Variovorax paradoxus: one gene and its partner. The protein of the gene in region 1 interacts with the protein of each later gene in a pairwise test. Links are inferred from orthologs where the notes say so. Each region holds a gene or a part of one and is shown on either strand. Other genes may lie near its edges.

The links.
Region 2: the proteins of hfq (region 1) and rho interact in binary tests that used the Escherichia coli proteins (3 or more experiments, as listed by UniProt). The link is inferred for Variovorax paradoxus from one-to-one orthologs.

Annotation. Positions count from the first base shown.
Region 1 is NZ_JAUSXG010000001.1:1,836,262-1,839,348, reverse strand. Bases 264-3,032 are described here. They hold hfq (RNA chaperone Hfq), read right to left. Parts: upstream 1,887-3,032; coding sequence 1,641-1,886; downstream 264-1,640. Other genes in these bases: der (ribosome biogenesis GTPase Der), read right to left, coding at 2,052-3,032; hflX (GTPase HflX), read right to left, coding at 419-1,588; hflK (FtsH protease activity modulator HflK), read right to left, coding at 264-344. Also shown: more of hflK, read right to left, coding at 1-263; more of der, read right to left, coding at 3,033-3,087. UniProt on the Escherichia coli protein: RNA chaperone that binds small regulatory RNA (sRNAs) and mRNAs to facilitate mRNA translational regulation in response to envelope stress, environmental stress and changes in metabolite concentrations.
Region 2 is NZ_JAUSXG010000001.1:2,094,391-2,097,530, reverse strand. What follows is about bases 282-3,103. They hold rho (transcription termination factor Rho), read left to right. Parts: upstream 282-970; coding sequence 971-2,236; downstream 2,237-3,103. Other genes in these bases: QFZ42_RS09760 (oxidoreductase), read right to left, coding at 2,291-3,103; trxA (thioredoxin TrxA), read left to right, coding at 458-790; QFZ42_RS09775 (PD-(D/E)XK nuclease family protein), read right to left, coding at 282-300. In the rest of the region: more of QFZ42_RS09775, read right to left, coding at 1-281; more of QFZ42_RS09760, read right to left, coding at 3,104-3,140. UniProt on the Escherichia coli protein: Facilitates transcription termination by a mechanism that involves Rho binding to the nascent RNA, activation of Rho's RNA-dependent ATPase activity, and release of the mRNA from the DNA template.

The DNA of each region.
Region 1 (3,087 bases):
AGTCCGAGACCAAAGCCTGCATTCTTCATATCGGGCCTGTAGCCGTTGCCGCCACCGCCGCCATCGTTGCCGCTCGGGCGATTGCCGCCGCCCTTGCCGCCGAAAAAGCCGCCAAGCTTGCGATTGAGGTCGCGCCAGAGTTCGTCGAGATCCGGTGGCCCCTGGTTCGGGCCCTGCCCGCGAGGACGGTTGCCGTTGTTGTTGCCGTTTCCGCCATTGCCCGAAGGCGGTGGCGTCGGCGCACCCGGTGGGTCTGCGTCGGGAGGTCGGTTGCCGGTCGGGCGGTCGCCGTTGGATGCGGGCTCATCGCCACGACCCCACCGGCCATCGTTCAGGTTGAACATGCCCAGAAACCCTCTCCACGCTGGCTTTGCATTCATTCGCTTCGTTCTCTTGTCAGTGGCGGGATTGTGCCCAATCAATTGGCGGTATCGTGCAATTCAGTGTCGGCCTCTGGGGTCATCGTATCGCCCACCGAGCCCGACCTGCGGGCCAGTTCGGCTCGCAACAGGGGCACGCCCTCGCCGCTGCGCGCGCTGAGGAAGATGCGCGGAACCTGCACGCCATCGATTTCCATTTCGTCCTGCAGATGCAGCGGATGCTGCGCGGTTTCAAGGGCGTCGAGCTTGTTGAACACCAGAAGCTGCGGCACGGCCTCGGCACCGATGTCGCGAAGCACCGATTGCACCTCGGCCATCTGCTCGGGGAAATGCGGGTTCGACGCATCCACCACATGCAACAGCAAGTCGGCATCGACGGCCTCCTGCAACGTGGCCTTGAAGGCGTCGACCAGGCCGTGCGGCAGGTCGCGAATGAAGCCGACGGTGTCCGAAATCGAGACCTGCCGGCGGGCGTTGCCCAGATAGAGATTGCGCGTGGTGGTGTCGAGCGTCGCAAAAAGCTGGTCGGCCGCGTAGGCGCGGGCTTTCACCAGCGCATTGAACAGCGACGACTTGCCGGCGTTGGTATAGCCGACGAGCGAGATGTTGAAGGTCTCCCGGCGCTCGCGCTGGCGGCGCTGCGTGCCGCGCTGCTTCTGCACCTTGGCCAGGCGCTCGCGCGTGCGCTTGATCGATTCGCTGATCATGCGGCGGTCGAGTTCGATCTGCTTTTCGCCGGGGCCGCCGCGCACGCCCGCGCCGCCTGTCTGGCGCTCGAGGTGGGACCAGCGGCGAACCAGGCGCGTGCTCAGGTACTGCAGGCGGGCGAGCTCGACCTGCAGCTTGCCTTCGTGCGACCGGGCACGCTGCGCAAAAATTTCGAGAATGAGAAACGTGCGGTCGTAGACCGCCACGTCGAGCTGGCGCTCGAGGTTGCGCTGCTGCGCAGGGCTCAGCGACTGGTCGAAGATGACCTCGCTGGCCTGGTGCATCGCAGCCAGCTCTTTGATTTCGTCGGCTTTGCCGCTTCCAACGAAAAGCGCCGCGTCGGGCGCCTTGCGCTTGCATACGAGGCGTGCGACAGGCGAGAGGCCCGCGGTCTGCGCGAGCAGGCCGAGTTCCTCGAGTTCGCTGTCGAAATGGGGCAGCCCGAAATCGACGCCGACGAGAACGGCGGCGCCTTCCTGGCGGGAGTTCAGTTCAGACAAGCGGAATCAATATGGAAAAAGCGCGGCGGGGTTACCGCCGCGCTCCGCGCGATCAGGCTGCGGCGTCGTCGTTCTCGGCAGCCGAGAAGTTGACGGCACGACCCGGCACGATAGTGGAAATGGCGTGCTTGTAGACCATTTGCGTCACCGTGTTGCGAAGCAACACGACGTACTGGTCGAAAGACTCGATCTGACCCTGCAACTTGATACCGTTCACCAGATAAATGGAGACCGGAACATGCTCGCGACGCAGGGTGTTCAGAAACGGGTCTTGTAGAAGTTGCCCTTTATTGCTCACGATATTCTCCGTGTTCAAGAGTAGTTGTTGGAGAGATGACCTTAACACAGGGTTTCTGCGCTGCAGCAATCGGGGTCAAAAGCCTTTGAAAAATAACGTCTCTCAAAAGACGGAACTTCCAACTCAGCTGTAACTCATCGGCTGCCATCGGCGGCCAAGCGCGGTTCAATCGTCCTTGTCCGCAAAAGGATTTTGCGAGCTTTTGAACTGGATGCGCAAGGGCGTGCCCACCAGATCGAACTCCTTGCGGAAGCGCCCTTCGAGAAAGCGCTTGTACGCCTCGGTGACATGCTCCAGCGAATTGCCGTGGATGATGATCACCGGCGGATTCATGCCGCCCTGGTGCGCATAGCGCAGCTTGGGGCGGAACATGCCCGCGCGCTTGGGCGACTGGAACTGCACCGCTTCCAGCAGCAGCCGGGTCAGCACCGGTGTCGACATCTTGCGCGTGGCCGACTTGTGGGCCTGCGCAATCGCCTGCCACACCGGGCCCAGGCCCTGGCGCTTGATGGCCGAGATGAAATGCAGCGAGGCAAACTTGAGAAACGGCAGCCGGGTTTCGATCTGGCGCTGGATCTGCTCGCGCTGGTAGCTGTCGACCGCATCCCACTTGTTGATCGCAATCACCACGGCCCGTCCGCTTTCGAGGATGTAGCCGGCAATGTGCGCGTCCTGGTCGGTCACGCCCTGGGTGGCGTCGAGCAGCAGCAGCACCACGTTGGCCGACTCGATGGCCTGCAGCGTCTTGACCACCGAGAACTTCTCGATCGCCTCGAAGACCTTGCCCTTGCGGCGCAGGCCGGCCGTGTCGATCAACTCGAAACGCTGGCCGTTGCGCTCGAACGGCACCGAAATGGCGTCGCGCGTGGTGCCCGGCATGTCGAAGGCCACCAGGCGTTCTTCACCGAGCCAGGTGTTGATCAGGGTGGACTTGCCGACGTTGGGCCGGCCGGCCACAGCCAGCTTGATCGGCTTGTTGACGTCGTCTTCGTCCGTCTCATCGTCGGGGTCGGGCAGATTGAGCGGCGCGAGCGCCAGCTCGACCAGGTCGCGCATGCCCTGCCCGTGCGCCGCGGAGACCCCGTGAACGTCGCCAAAGCCGAGTTCATAGAAGTCGACCAGCTTGGTGCCGTCGTGCATGCCTTCGGCCTTGTTGGCCGCCAGCACGCAGGGCTTCCCGAGCCGGCGCAATTCGTTGGCA
Region 2 (3,140 bases), 260 kb from region 1 along the record:
CAGCAGCGCCTGGGCCGTGACGAGATCGCGCGCCATGTCGAATGCGATGTCGTAGCCTGTGGGCAGGAAGCCGCCCGCGCTGCGCGCCCAGTTGCGCGTGGTTTCGAAGCGCGGCACGAAGCCCGGCGTGCCGCAGCGTGCCCACATGCCGCGCGCCACGCCCATCAACTGCGCATAGGGCACCAGCACCACGGTGCGCGCCGCGTGAAGCTGGCGCTCTGCAATGGCGCCGGCAATGCGCGCCACCACGCCGGCGGCGGGGTCGCACCACAGGGCCTGGACGGGGTGGCCTTCGTTCATGTTCTATAGGGGGTTCGGGAGCGTGGAAGCGCGACGCGCAAAGGGATTTTGCTATCGGCGCCATAGCGTTCCCGCATGGCACCCCACCCCTTGGTTTCTGTCACAATGACCAGCACTTTAGCTGCACCGAAACTCTCCGCGCACAAGGACACATCACATGGCCAGCGACCTGATCAAACACATCTCTGATTCTTCCTTCGAAGCCGACGTGCTCAAGTCCAGCCAGCCGGTGCTGGTCGACTACTGGGCCGAATGGTGCGGTCCCTGCAAGATGATTGCGCCCATTCTGGACGAAGTGTCGACCGCCTACGAAGGCAAACTGCAAATCGCCAAGCTCAACGTCGACGAAAACCGCGACATTCCGGCCAAGTTCGGCATTCGCGGCATCCCCACGCTCATGCTGTTCAAGGACGGCCAGCTGGCCGCCACCAAGGTCGGCGCCATGAGCAAGGCGCAACTCACGGCGTTCATCGACCAGCAGCTCGCCTGAGTCATTTCAACCGGCTGACGCGCAATGCGTTGGCCGCGCGATTTTTTGCTGTCATAATCTCCCACAGTTCACCGGCCCTTTCAGGCAACCGGTTCGAGTTCCCCGGTTAGTGAAGCAGTTCTCGCTTCACGTTTAACCTCCCCCCGTTTTCCGATCGATTACCCCGCGAGGGGTCATTCCATGCACTTAAACGAACTCAAGGCACTCCACGTGTCTGAAGTCCTCAAGCAGGCTGAAGCGCTTGAGATCGAAAACGTCGGCCGCATGCGCAAGCAGGAGCTGATGTTCGCGATCATCAAGAAGCGCGCCAAGGCCGGCGAACAGGTCTTCGCCGACGGCGTGCTCGAAATCCTGCCCGACGGCTTCGGCTTTCTGCGCAGCCCCGACACCAGCTTCACGGCCAGCACGGACGACATCTACATCTCGCCGAGCCAGGTGCGCCGCTTCAACCTGCACACCGGCGACATGATCGAAGGCGAAGTGCGCACGCCCAAGGACGGCGAGCGCTACTTCGCGCTGACCAAGCTCGACAAGGTCAACGACGGTCCGCCCGAGCAGAACAAGCACAAGGTGATGTTCGAGAACCTGACGCCTCTGTTCCCCAAGGAACAGATGAAGCTGGAACGCGACGGCGTCAAGAGCGACGAGAACATCACGGGCCGCATCATCGACATCATCGCCCCCATCGGCAAGGGCCAGCGCGCCCTGCTGGTGGCGCCGCCCAAGAGCGGCAAGACGGTGATGATGCAGCACATCGCCCACGCCATCAGCGCCAACTACCCCGAAGTGCACATGATGGTGCTGCTGGTGGACGAGCGGCCTGAAGAAGTGACCGAAATGCAGCGCACCGTGAAGGGCGAGGTCATTGCCTCGACCTTCGACGAGCCCGCCGCGCGCCACGTGCACGTGGCCGAAATGGTGATCGAGCGCGCCAAGCGCCTGGTCGAACTCAAGAAGGATGTGGTGATCCTGCTCGACTCGATCACCCGCCTCGCCCGCGCCTACAACAACGTCGTGCCCTCGTCGGGCAAGGTGCTGACCGGCGGCGTCGACTCCAATGCGCTGCAGCGCCCCAAGCGCTTCCTGGGCGCCGCGCGCAATGTGGAAGAAGGCGGTTCGCTGACCATCATCGGCACCGCGCTGATCGACACCGGCAGCCGCATGGACGAAGTGATCTTCGAAGAGTTCAAGGGTACCGGCAACTCCGAAATCCACCTGGACCGCCGCCTGTACGAAAAGCGCGTGTTCCCGTCGATCCAGCTCAACCGCAGCGGCACGCGCCGCGAAGAGTTGCTGCTGGCTCCCGAAATCCTTCAGAAGACCCGCATTCTTCGCCAGCTCATGTACAACATGGACGAGATCGAGTCGATGGAGCTGATGCTCAAGAACATGAAGGCGACCAAGACCAATGTCGAATTTTTCGACATGATGCGTCGCGGCGGCTGAGCACCACGCTCAACCGCAAAAGCGCGTCGGCCCCCACGGGCCGACGCGCTTTTTTCATGGGCGTTCGATCCGGACGGCGCGCCCCTCCACGGCACTCTGGCGGCCGATGTCGAGCAGTTCCATCAGCGCGACCGCCTGCTCTGGCGGCACCGGGTTCGGGCCGTGGCCGAGGATCGCGTCGCGGACCGCGGCGTAGTAGTCGACGTAGTTGCCGGCCCGCGTCGGCACGGAGCGGTATTGCGGCACGCCGTCGCTGCCGTGCACCGTGAGCTCGCCGTCGAGCGGATCGGCGCCCCACCCTGCGGCTGGCGGCCGCTGCCCGGCGCGCAAGGCATCTTCCTGCGGGTCGACACCGTGCTTGACGTAGCTGCCGCGCGTGCCGTGCACGATGTAGCGCGGCGCGGGCTGGGCCGCGAGTGTCGTGGCGTGCAGCACCACGCGCAGCGGCGCATGGGGGCCGCTTTCGTAGCGCAGCACGGCGTGAAAATAGTCTTCGACCAGCGCGCCGTCGCGCAAGACTGCCGTGTCGAGCTGGAGCGTGTCGGGCCGGCCGAACAGCTGCACCGCCTGGTCGACCAGATGAGCGCCCAGGTCCACCCACAGGCCCGAACCCGGCACCGGCTGTTCACGCCAGCGCTCGCGCACTTCGGGCCGGAAACGGTCGAAATGCGACTCCAGGTACACCGGCCGGCCCAAATCGCCGCTCGCCAGCACGTCTTTCAACGTCAGGTAGTCGGCATCGAAACGCCGGTTCTGATAGACCGCCAGGACGCGATTGTGGCGCCTGGCCAACAATTCGAGCTCCTTGGCTTCGGCGACATCGAGGGTGAAAGGCTTGTCCACCACCACGTGTTTCCCGGCCTCGAGCGCCGCCTTGGCGACCGGATGGTGCTGGGCATTGGGC